3 regions of the Bacillus sp. FDAARGOS_235 genome follow, and region 3 is predicted to be linked to each of the others. Evidence: predicted binding sites of a transcription regulator. Region 3 holds the regulator's gene; each other region holds the start of a gene.
What was found. Region 3 encodes NrdR, which represses ribonucleotide reductase genes. Its sites were predicted from a motif close to AACACNATATATNGTGTT; they were not measured.
Positions count from the first base shown of each region.

Region 1: a site for NrdR is predicted at 1,874-1,891, ahead of A6J74_RS27050 (anaerobic ribonucleoside triphosphate reductase). Genes of this name have one in related genera too.
Region 2: a site for NrdR is predicted at 1,973-1,990, ahead of nrdI (class Ib ribonucleoside-diphosphate reductase assembly flavoprotein NrdI). Genes of this name have one in related genera too.

Region 1 is NZ_CP020437.2:4,771,921-4,776,212, forward strand. It holds gene A6J74_RS27030 (glycoside hydrolase family 18 protein) at 1-155, opposite strand, end outside; gene A6J74_RS27035 (acyl-CoA thioesterase) at 265-684, shown strand; gene A6J74_RS27040 (HesB/YadR/YfhF family protein) at 713-1,003, opposite strand; gene plsY (glycerol-3-phosphate 1-O-acyltransferase PlsY) at 1,112-1,708, opposite strand; gene A6J74_RS27050 (anaerobic ribonucleoside triphosphate reductase) at 1,934-3,790, shown strand; gene nrdG (anaerobic ribonucleoside-triphosphate reductase activating protein) at 3,787-4,239, shown strand; gene A6J74_RS27060 (response regulator transcription factor) at 4,258-4,292, shown strand, end outside.
Region 2 is NZ_CP020437.2:1,635,484-1,639,775, reverse strand. It holds gene A6J74_RS10120 (histidine phosphatase family protein) at 1-165, shown strand, start outside; gene A6J74_RS10115 (GNAT family N-acetyltransferase) at 202-780, opposite strand; gene A6J74_RS10110 (hypothetical protein) at 1,026-1,220, shown strand; gene A6J74_RS10105 (hypothetical protein) at 1,246-1,563, shown strand; gene nrdI (class Ib ribonucleoside-diphosphate reductase assembly flavoprotein NrdI) at 2,040-2,399, shown strand; partial or broken gene A6J74_RS10090 (ribonucleotide reductase N-terminal alpha domain-containing protein) at 2,386-3,513, shown strand; gene A6J74_RS10085 (ribonucleotide reductase large subunit) at 3,950-4,292, shown strand, end outside.
Region 3 is NZ_CP020437.2:3,767,861-3,772,152, reverse strand. It holds gene dnaI (primosomal protein DnaI) at 1-30, opposite strand, end outside; gene A6J74_RS21620 (replication initiation and membrane attachment family protein) at 64-1,464, opposite strand; gene nrdR (transcriptional regulator NrdR) at 1,757-2,218, opposite strand; gene speD (adenosylmethionine decarboxylase) at 2,506-2,889, opposite strand; gene A6J74_RS21595 (glyceraldehyde-3-phosphate dehydrogenase) at 3,278-4,292, opposite strand, start outside.

The DNA of each region.
Region 1 (4,292 bases), 1.0 Mb from region 3:
TTTCCTTTTGTATTAACGATAAGTGCCTGACCAACAACGAGTGTTTCAGCAGGATTTAGTCCATTGTCTTTTACAATTTCTTCAGGTGTAGATCCGTACTTTGATGCTAAACCATAAACACTATCACCGCTACGAACAGTTACAATTTGGATCATGTGTTTGCCCCTTTCGGTAAAAGATTCACTGTTTTTATTTTATTTTTGATTCCACTGTATTATGATTAAATGTATGCAAGGTAGCAGAAGTGAAAGAAGGCGAATAGAAATGTTTGTAGCAGAATATGAAGTTGAAATCCGCTATGCGGAAACAGACCAGATGGGTGTTGTTTACCATTCAAACTATTTAGTGTGGCTGGAACTTGGGCGCACGAAACTTATACAAGAATTAGGATTTTCATATGTTGAAATGGAGAAAGAGGGAATTATTTCTCCTGTATTAGACTTGCAAATTTCATATCGTAAAGCGATGCGTTACGGAGAAAAAGCAATTGTGAAAACGTGGATTGATACTGTGAGCCCGCTTCGTGTTGTATATGGTTATGAAATATATAACGGTGATGGTGAGCTTTGCATTACTGCAAGTACAACGAATATTTGTGCGAAAAAAGAAGGGTTCCGCCCTGTATCATTTAAAAAATTATATCCTGAGTGGTATGCGAAATATGAGGAAATTAAAAAGAAATAAAAAAAGCGTGGCAGAAGCCACGCTTTTTTTATTTCTCATAATTAAATTGAGGGAAATCATCACCGTCGTTAAGTGTAACAGATAAATTATGTCCATCGAAGAACCACTCATCATCGCCTTCAATAAAGAAGTTAATACCTTCTTCTTGAGTTTGAACAGCAGGATGTGCAGGGTCATCTTTACGAATACCTAAAGAAAGTCCTTTTTGCACAGTACTGCAACCGCCGTATTGTACGAAAAGGCGTAGTGTTTCACCTGATTGTAAATTTAATTCGTTTTTATACCATTGTGCTGCTTCTTTTGTTACGGAAAGATTCATGTATAGTTCCTCCAAATTATGTTGCCTTTTCTTTAGTATAAAAAATAACGCAAAAAGACGCTATTAATATGCTTCACGTTTTCTTTTTGCGTTATGTGGGTTACAACCTTATTTTTGCTTTTTTGAGAAGTTTGCTTTCGGTTCAGTTTTATTTATAATTCGTCCGATATTTGCACGGTGTTTATAAATAACCATACCTGCTAATAAACACATCGCAATAATGAAGATTTTATCCCCGCTAACAATGGATGCAATAACAGCAACGACAGCTGTTACCATAGAAGAAAGTGATACGTATCTTGTTGTAAATAAAAGGGTGAAAAATACAACAGCTAATATTGCAAAAACAACTGGTGAGTAGCATAATAGCACCCCGGCAGAAGTTGCAACTGCTTTACCACCACGGAATTTTGCAAAAATCGGATATACATGTCCAAGAACAGCTGCTAATCCGAACCATAGTGGGTGAATATCTAATCCGAAAATTATCGGTAGACCTGTTGCTAATGTCCCTTTTAAAATGTCAGCAATTGTAACGGTAAAACCTGCTTTTTTCCCTAATGTGCGGAATGTATTTGTTCCGCCTAAATTACCGCTTCCGTGCTCACGAATGTCGATTCCATAGCCGATTTTTCCAACGACTAATGCAAATGGAATCGAGCCAAGTAAGTAGGCAACGATAAATAAAAGATATGTAGTAACCATAAGTTCAGTCTCCTTTATTCAAATGTGTTGATAAAGGGTAAAAAGAGTTTTTCCCGTTTATTGTACCATACATTTGTAAAGAGCACATTTCTTTTTTGTAAATGAAAAATTCATTATTTCGTGAAAAAAAATTCACAGGAATGTTACATTTCTCACAGAAACAACAAGACTATATGTTGTAACATTTTAATCAAAAGATAACAACATATTGATGGAGGGTTATAAATGTTACAACGAAATACACGTGGAGAAGAATTAATGAAAGTGTTTGGGACAATTGTCCACGGCAATGAACAAGATTTAATGCAAGAGAATGCAAATGTAGATGGGCGCTCTCCGATGGGAGTAATGGGAACGTTCGCATCTGAGAGTGCAAAATATTATGCAGTTGAAAATTTATTGTCAGACCAAGTGAAAAAAGCGATAAATGAAAATATATTATATCCACATGATTTAGATTTTTATGCGACAGGAACGACGACTTGTTCGCAAATTCCGTTAGCGCAAATGCTTGCGAACGGTTTTCATACCGGACATGGGCATATGAGACAACCGCAGGATATTAAAAGTGCATTGGCTCTTTCGTCTATTATTTTTCAGGCGAATCAAAATATGCAGCACGGTGGTCAATCGTTTGCACTCTTTGATATTGATTTAGCTCCATATGTGAGAAAAACAGTAGCGAGACATAAGAAACGATTACAGTCATATTCGCTTACGAAAGAACAAATAGAAGAATTTGCATGGAAAGAAACAGAAAATGATACGTATCAGGCGTGTGAAGCTTTCGTTCATAATTCAAATAGTATGCACAGTAGGGGCGGGGGACAAGTACCGTTTATTTCTATTAATTATGGAACAGACACATCAAAAGAGGGACGGTTATTAGTTAGACAACTTTTAAAAGCGACACAAGCTGGTCTTGGTAAAGGAGAAACACCAATTTTTCCGATTCAAATTTTTAAAATGAAAAAAGGTGTGAACTTTGAAGAATGTGATCCGAACCATGATTTATTTGAATTAGCGTTAGAGACAACGGCTGAACGATTATTCCCTAACTTTTCATTTTTAGATGCGCCATTTAATGCAGTGCATTATGACGGACGACCGGAAAGTGAAGTATGTTATATGGGATGTCGTACCCGTGTCATGTCTAACATACATGGAGAAGAAACAGCGATTGGGAGAGGAAATTTATCATTTACGTCTATCAACTTAGTGAAATTAGCGTTAATTAGTGGTTCAAAAGAAGCATTTTTTGAAGCGTTAAATTATTACTTAGATTTAGGGATTAAGCAATTATTAGAGAGATTTGAGTATCAATGTACGAAGCGAGCAAGAGATTTTCGATTTTTATATTCACAAGGTGTATGGCGCGGTGGAGAGAAGTTACAGCCTGAAGATTCTGTAGCATCCATTTTAAAGCAAGGGACGTTAAGTCTTGGTTTTATCGGTCTTGCGGAGTGCTTAGTAGCTTTAACAGGAAAGCATCATGGAGAAGATGAAGAATCATGGAAACTCGGGTATGAAATCATTTCCTTTATGAGAGATAGAATGGATAAAGCAACGGAAGAACATGAACTGAATTTCTCAGTAATTGCAACTCCTGCAGAAGGGTTATCAGGGAAGTTTGTGAAAAAAGATAGAGAAGAATTTGGGGTGATTAGCGGTATAACGAACCATAATTATTATACGAATTCATTCCATATCCCAGTTTACTATAGTATTCAAGCGATAAATAAAATTCGTTTAGAAGGACCTTTCCATGCTCTATGTAACGGGGGACATATTACGTATATTGAGCTAGACGGAGCAGCGATGCATAATCAAAAGGCGTTAAAACAAATTGTACAAGCGATGGCAGAGCATGGCGTTGGGTACGGTTCAATTAATCATCCTGTTGATCGTTGTACATGCTGCAGCTATCACGGAGTTATTGGAAATGAATGTCCAAGCTGCGGAAATGAAGACGAGACCAATATAGAAAGAATTCGCCGTATAACTGGCTATCTTGTGGGAGATATGTCGAAGTGGAATAGTGCGAAACGTAGCGAAGAGATGGATCGGGTGAAGCATAAATGAAAGTGATGAATATCATTCATGATAGTGTAGTAGATGGAGAAGGGTTGCGGACAGTCGTGTTTTTTGCGGGCTGTCCGCATCGTTGTTTCGGGTGTCATAACCCGAAATCTTGGAATATTTGCAATGGAACTGAAATGACGGTAGAAGAAGTTGTGAAAGAGATTGCAAGTAATCCATTAACTGATGTAACATTTTCAGGTGGAGATCCGTTTTTTCAAGCTGTTGAAGTGAAAAAAGTAGCAAAAGCCGTGAAAGATTTGAAAAAAAATCTATGGATGTATACAGGTTATACGTTAGAAGAGATACAGAGTTCTCAAAATAATGATATGATAGAGTTGTTACACTATGGGGATGTTTTAGTCGATGGAAGATTTGAAATCGAGAAAAGAGATTTAACACTTCCATTTCGCGGAAGCTCCAATCAACGTATTATTCGATTGAAAGAGTAAAAAGGCGGGATAGATTATATGAATAAAACAGTATTACTTGTTGAAGACGAAAG
Region 2 (4,292 bases), 2.1 Mb from region 3:
ATCGCGATAGTAGGACATAGCTATTTTAATACGATGATTGGTGCGGAACTGAGGGCGATGGGATGGTCTGGACCTCCTATTTTTCATCGGAAGCCGTGGGGATATACAAAGTATACGTTCCATGAGGCGATGAATGGAAGTGTATTAAATACAAAATTAACTTAAAAGCACACGATTTTATATAAAATCGTGTGCTTTTTTTTAAGATATAGAAACCAATGTACGTAATGGTTTTATTAGATGAGCATAAGGTTCGCCAACGAGCATTACGGTTTTATCTTTGTTGTAACCTAGTTTTTCATACAGTGAAAAAGCACGCTTGTTCTCTAAATTAACAAGTAAGGCGATTTTTTCATAACCTGTTTCAGCTGCATGAAGTTCAGCTGCATCGATTAACTTAGAGCCAATGCCACGTCCGCCGTACATATTTGAAACTGACAACGTGTCAATATAATACTCATCAAGTTCAGCTTCTTTTTCTAACGTAATGGATTCATCTTCATGTAGTTCTCTTAAGTGGCGTATGATTGGTGCATCAAGTTGTTGAGCGTCACTACCGTGATAAGCGACAATAACCCCAACTACCTTTCCATCTTGTTCCGCCACTAAACAGTTTTCATAGCTCAATCGATTATTTTCTTTTACGAACCATTTTTCAAGTCCTAGTAATACATTTGCTTCAACTGTGCTACCAGTGATTTTTTCAGCAATTTCATGCAGAGCATTATACAATAAAGGAGATATTGCCTTTGCATCTGTCTTTGTTGCTTTCCGAATCATAGTATCCCTCCTAGTTCTATTTGTATATTGTAACATAGTGGTATGGAACTTTGTATGATTGAATGCCAAAATGTTTGATATAGAGAAGTAGCTATGTTAGTATATGATATTTAGTGGACATATAATAAAGCAATACTGCTTGTAAAATAATGAAAATGAAATGAAGGCATAGCAACAGGAAAAATTTACAGTTGTTGACCTATAAAAGATACGATAAAATAAAATATTGCATAGAGGTGAAATACATGGATGAACAATTAGCAAATACAATTTTGGATCAGCTGAAAAATGGTGAGATAAAGGAGTATGTTGCAACGAAAGATGTATTTTATACGTTTAGGAAAGTTGTAGTAAGTCGAGAAGATTTTAAACATATTATTGGGAATGCACAACGCGGTGGACAGGTAATTTATACATATTCAAAAACGCCACGTTCATAAATAGAAGATAAAGGGGAGGAGAATTATGGGCGATTTTAAACAAGGCATTTTACCGCATTGGGATTATATGTGGAAAGATAGAGCCGGAAATAGATGTATGGGAATGGTTATGTATCCAGAGAAACGAAAATGTTCAACAAAAATGCTTCAGAAAATAAAAAGGGCGTATGAGCAAGCGGCAGAAATTAAAGTAACTGTACAAGTTCAACAGACATATGAGTACGTAGAAGGAATGATCGTATACTTTGATGAAGAAGCTCCTGTATGTACAATGCTTGATAAAGATGAGAATCCGCATCACATATTTGTAAAAGATATTTTGCGTATTGAGCACTCTGAATAAACTTTTCATACATAAATTGAAACGCCATAATAATAATCTTTTTCTATAATAGTTATCTTTTAGTATGTAACGAGCAACGAAAGTATATGTATAATATTTAATAAAGTAAAATTGATAAATGTAATCGTTTGTTAGAACAGATTATCGTTTCATGTCTGTTCTTTTTTGCGTGATGCTGGAGAAATATATTCCTCCAGCATTTGCCGTTTTATGACAAAATATATTGTTAACTTTTTTTAAAATGAGGTTAAATTCGTTGACAACTTTTTTGAAAAGCACTTTATTGACATGAGTTTTAGAATGTTGTTTCATAGTCATTGTATTGAAAAAAATCGGCGGTCTTGTCGAAAAGTAAAAGTTAAAAAAAGAAAGAATTTATACATATATCTTGTGTCTTATTTTGAAACGTAATACAATATATAGAGAAATCAAGAAATGACATACAAAGAGTATAGATTGGAGAGGGAGGGTCGGAAATGTTAGTTGCATATGATTCTATGACAGGAAACGTGAAGCGTTTCATTCACAAATTAAATATGCCGGCCGTTCAAATTGGTGAAGATCTAGTAATAGATGAAGACTTTATTCTTATTACGTATACAACAGGTTTTGGCAATGTACCAGAACGTGTTTTAGAATTTTTAGAGCGCAATAATGACAAATTAAAAGGCGTATCTGCAAGCGGCAATCGTAACTGGGGAGACATGTTCGGTGCAAGTGCTGACAAAATTTCTGCTAAATATGAAGTGCCTATTGTATCAAAATTTGAGTTATCAGGAACAAATAACGATGTAGAATATTTTAAGGAAAGGGTGCGGGAGATTGCGACACATTGAACTGAATAATGAAATCACGCAAATGCAGGACGGTTTTTATCAGCTTCATAAAGATAAAGAGGCATTAGAAGTCTTTATGGAAGAAGCTAGAGAGAATACCGTTCCTTTTAATAGCGTGGCAGAGCGAATGGAGTATATGAAAGAACATGATTACTATTACAATGTTCTGGACGAGTATAGCTTGGAGGAAGTAGAAGGAGTATATAACATCGCTTATGGTGAAAACTTCGAATTCCAATCTTATATGGCAGCATCTAAGTTCTACAAAGATTATGCGTTAAAAACGAATGATCAAAAACAATACTTAGAAAGCTATGAAGATCGTGTAGCAATTGTGTCATTATACTTAGGACGCGGTGATGTTGCGAAGGCAAAACAATTCGCAAGCATGATTGTAAAACAAAACTACCAACCAGCGACACCAACCTTTTTAAATGCGGGAAGAAGCAGAAGAGGAGAAATGGTGTCTTGTTTCTTGTTAGAGATGGACGATAGCTTAAATTCAATCGGCTTTAACATTAATACTGCAATGCAATTATCAAAAATTGGCGGGGGAGTAGCTTTAAACTTATCTAAGCTACGTGCGCGTGGTGAGCAAATTAAAGGGATTGATAACGCTGCAAGTGGTGTAGTACCTGTTATGAAATTGCTTGAAGATTCGTTTTCATATGCGAATCAACTTGGCCAACGAAAAGGTGCTGGTGCAGTATACTTAAACATCTTCCATTGGGATATTATCGAATTCCTTGATACAAAGAAAATAAATGCCGACGAGAAGAGCCGTATTCAGTCTCTATCAATCGGAATTATCGTTCCAAGTAAGTTCTTTGAGCTTGCTGAGAAAAACGAACCTTTCCATGTTTTCGCGCCTTATACGGTGTTTAAAGAATATGGCAAGCATTTAGATGATATTGATATTGATGAAATGTACGATGAATTAATGAGCAATCCGAAAGTGAAGAAGAAGCCGCTAGATATTAGTGCACGTGATATGCTTATTAAAATCGCAATGATTCAGCTTGAGTCTGGTTACCCATACTTAATGTTTAAATCAAATGCAAATAACCAGCATCCACTGAAGGATATTGGAACTGTGAAGATGTCGAACTTGTGTTAAATATGTAGCACCTTCTAGTAGAAATGCTAGTCGAAAACTCCGTTAAACGGGGAAAGCCTCAAGTTTGAGGTAACCTACCGTGCTAAATCTTATCTTAGAATGAGCATAGAAAAGTTCAGAATGTATCTTATTATTTTGTATAGCAGAGTGATCAGACAACATAAAGTAATAAGAGACTTTCTGAAAGATTAAGATAAGTAAAAGCCTAACGACTATCCCTTATGGGAGTAGAGCGCAAGCGATTGGCGTTCGAAAAGCGGAGCACCTAATCAGGTAATGCTGTAGGTGATGATATAGTCTGTCCTGTATGGTGACATACAGCAGTTGCATGAGCAACGGACTGAGGAGTAGCGAACTCGGTTGAACATTCGAGACAGAAATCTTCCAGCTACAAGAAACTTCTGAAATAAATGATTACGGTACAGATGACATTATCCGCCGCGATATTAACTGTAACTTAGGATCACTAAATATCGTAAATGTAATGGAAAATAAAGAAATTCGTGAAGCAGTTCATGCAGGAATGGAAGCTTTAACAGCTGTTTCTGATATGACAATCATTCCGAATGCACCAACTGTGAAAAAAGCAAATGATGAGCTTCATTCAGTTGGACTTGGAGCAATGAACTTACATGGATATTTAGCAAAAAATAAAATTGGTTATGAAAGTGCAGAAGCGAAAGAGTTCGCTCGTACATTCTTTATGATGTTAAATTACTACTCTATTGAGAAAAGTATGGAAATCGCTAAAGAAAAAGGCGAAACATTTAAAGACT
Region 3 (4,292 bases):
TTTTGTAAATGAATTTTGAATATGCTCCATTTTCTCACCTCAAAGAGCGTTCATTCTCTTCTATTAATCACGCTTATATTTTTTCAACACTTCTTCTAGTCGTTTTCGTTCATCTTCTAACGTACTTGTATCTTTTTCCGCACCTACATCATTTTTCACAGTTTCTTTTTCTTTCGGCTCTTCTTTCAACCAATCTGGTACCATTTCTTTTCGTACTGTTTTCTTCGCTGTACGACCTTTTTTCTTCGTCTCAGCCCATTCTTGGTATTGACGGTTTTCTTCTTTTGCTAGCGCCATTGCTTCAGCTACTGTACCGACCTTTTTACGAGCCCAATGCCCAGCAATCTTCTCCACATACGTTTTCGCAAGTTTCATATCTGAGCGTAGCATAACGTAATAAATAAGTACATTCACAACTCCTGGCGTTAATTTTTGATTGATCATAACATCCTCAACAATTTGCAAGTCCGCTTTCGTCGCCTCTGCACCACCAGAAATCTCTTTCAATAGTTGTTTTGGTGAGATTTCTTCTAATTGTTTTATAAGCATCTCTTCTTGCGATGAAGGCTCTTTCTCTTTCATCGTACGTGCAGCGTGTGGCTGTACTCTTTCACTTAATATTGGTAACGCTTGACCATTTTCGAATTGGTACCAATCGCGCGCTCCTTTTCTAAGCCTTTCCATATCAATTGTTTGCATCTCTGTCACCGCACCAAGAACGATATTTTGCATCGATAACACATCCACACCATACACGTAAGCAAGTGTAATGACACATTCTCGCACTTGATCTGTAATCGCCTTTTTAGGAACAAGAGCGGACAATCCGTCTACAAATAAGGAGAAATCAAAGAAATCGTTCCAAACTTTAGGAGCATCTCCCTTTTCATTATTTGGCATCATTGTCGCTTTTGGAATACGGAGTTCTTCTTGCGCATGCTCAAGCTGTCCTGGATTAAACGAATCAAACACCTCATTAAAAGAACGTGTAATATTTTCATAAGAAGCAAAATCAAATTCTTCTTCTAAGAAATATTGTTTTACTTGATTATATTTTGTCCGACTCAATCGATTGTATAAAAAGATACTTAAAACAATATCATCAAAAAACTGCTTTGGAGATAAAGGTGGTTGCAATTCGTATATAAACATTCGAATATCTTTTTCTTTCTTAATATATACCTTTAAAAGCCCAATTGCCTCTAGCTTTACTCGTTCCTCATATATTTCGGGAAGTTGCATTTGCATGGTCACCATAAGGGAATGATGTGTATTCTCTTTTCCAAATACACGATCTTGCTCTAATGCCCCCCATAGCGTCATGTACAAGCTAAAAGCTCTACTACCTATTAACGGCTGATACAACATCGTTAACACTTTTCGGTCGTAATTATGTAGTAGTCCTTTCGTACTTACTTTATAACGATCAATCGGCAATAGCTCCATCCATGACTGTTTTTGCATTCTTGCTTTTCCTTTCTCTCATCCAATCTATCCTCTAATTCATTCGTTCTATCTTCATTATATATTTTATCTCGCTATTTGCGGGCAGTAAGACTCCCGCATCAAAATTCGGCGAATGCACGGAAGTTTGGCAGGAGATACCTTCCCGTAAATGCCCGATTGGTGAAGGCTAATAATCATTTTGGGATGAACAAAATCCCCAATGATTATTAGCGAAAAAGAGCTATTAGCTTACGCTTCTAGCTCTCTTACCTCATTACTTACAGTATGTAAAGAGAATTGAATACAGCTTCTATTCTCTTTCTTTTTGCAGTATATCTTTTAATTCTTCAATAAATACATTTAAATCTTTAAATTGACGATATACAGAAGCAAAGCGTACGTAAGCAACATCATCGATATCACGAAGTTCTTCCATAACAATTTCACCAATCATATCACTTTTCACTTCTGATATACCTAAATTACGAAGTTCACGTTCCACACTTTGTGTTACTTCCTCTAATTGTCTTAAAGATACTGGTCTTTTCTCACATGCTTTAATTAAACCGCGTAAAATCTTTTCTTTATTAAACTCTTCTCGTGTGCCTTCTTTTTTAACAACGATCAGAGGTGACTCTTCTACTCTTTCAAATGTCGTAAAGCGACTTAAACAACTTTCACACTCTCTCCTTCTTCGAATAGAGCGCCCTTCGTCTACCGGACGCGAATCTAACACTCTTGTGCCATTATGAGAACAGGATGGACAACGCAATTCATTCACTCCCTTACAATTTGATTTTTATTTTTCTCTACTTCATTCACGTAAAAATATATATACAATATTATATAACTCATTCTAATGCTCTTACCACTCTAAGTTTAAATACATGATTTCATCATCTATTTTCCCAACAAAATAAGATGGTAGATGTAGCACTAACTTATGTGTGAGAGCTCCATTTAACTAACTAATGAACACGTTATGTTTTTCCTTTTTTATAAACTAAAAAAGAGGTGCATTATACACCTCTTTACATTTTAAATCAATTATGTTCTTTTTTAAAGAGCTTTTGTTTCTCTCTGCTTAATTTCGAAGCTACCAGTGCCTCGAGGAAGCTCGATACTCTCACGCGTTTTCGCGTTTAAACCTTCTGCAATATATTCTGCAGCAACATTTGGATCAATACGATCCCCACAAGTATAAACATCAATACTTGCGTAACCGTGCTCCGGAAAGCTATGAATTGTTAAATGTGATTCCGAGATAATTACTACTCCACTTACACCTTGTGGTGCAAATTTATGGAAAGCAACCTCACGCACTTCAGCACCAGCTCTTAGTGCTGCATCCACAAATAATTGTTCAATATACGGCATGTCATTAAGCTTGTCGAAATCGCAATCCCAAAGTTCAGCGATCACGTGACGACCCATCGTATCCATAGTATCCATTCTACAGTTCCCCCTTGTAAATTTATTCTAACTGTTCGAATTGAAAACTAATTTGCAATTTGGCTTGCTCCACTACCACGGGGGAAAGTTAGTCCAGAGAGGTCCTAACCCTTTAAGTAGTGACTACGTACCTCAGCTCTTAAGTTTACGAGTGTTAGTATACTTTGTTTATTTTCATTTTGCAACAACAGTTTTTTCGATTTTCTGTCATATTTTCCTCTTTACTTTTCCCTAAAAAAAAGAAATGATTCACAAATACAGTAATAACAACGCTTCGTGGTATGTCCACTTTCCAAAATATACTCATATAATTTTTTTCCTTTTCAGAAAAAAATAAAAAAAGAGAGGGCAATATTCACTTGCCCTCTCCCTTATTCACTTAAATATGTTGCACATTTTTTTGTTTCGCTAATTCGTCAACCACTAACGTTACAAGATCTACAACACGACGAGAGTAGCCCCACTCGTTATCATACCAAGCAAGTACTTTTACTTTACGATCACCCATTACCATTGTAGATAAGCCATCAATAATAGCTGAGTGTGTATTTGTATTAAAGTCAATAGATACTAAAGGCTCTTCGCTAAATTCTACAATACCTTTTAACGCACCGTTTGCTACAGTTTTGAATGCATCGTTAATAGCTTCAACTGTCACATCACGTTTTACATCTACTACTAAGTCAACAAGAGACACGTTTGGTGTTGGTACACGAAGTGCCATACCATGAAGTTTTCCGTTTAAATGCGGAAGAACTTTTGCTAGCGCTTTCGCAGCACCCGTCGTTGTCGGAATGATTGATTGTCCGCAAGCACGTGCTCTTCTTAAATCTTTATGTGGATTATCAATATTTTTTTGGTCATTTGTATAAGCGTGAACAGTCGTCATTAAACCGTTTTCAATTCCAAACTGCTCATCTAACACCTTCACAACAGGCGCTAAACAGTTTGTTGTACAAGATGCATTTGAAATAACGGTATGTTTTGTAATATCTAATTGGTCTTCGTTCACACCAACTACAATTGTTACATCTTCATTTTTACCAGGCGCCGTTAAAATAACTTTTTTCGCTCCAGCTTCAACGTGAAGAATTGCTTTTTCTTTTGAATTAAATTTACCAGTTGCTTCAATTACAACTTCAACACCTAGATCTGTCCAAGGCAATTCCTTTGGATCGCGGTTGTTTAAAAGGCGAATCATTTTCCCATCAACTAATAAGTGATCTTCAAATGCTTCTACTGTTCCGTCAAACTTGCCGTGAACTGTATCATATTTAATTAAATGTGCTAACGTTTCAGATGGATAGCTTGCATTGATTGCTACAATTTCGAATGCGCTTTCTTTTATTGCCTGACGAAATACCATTCTCCCAATACGTCCAAATCCATTAATT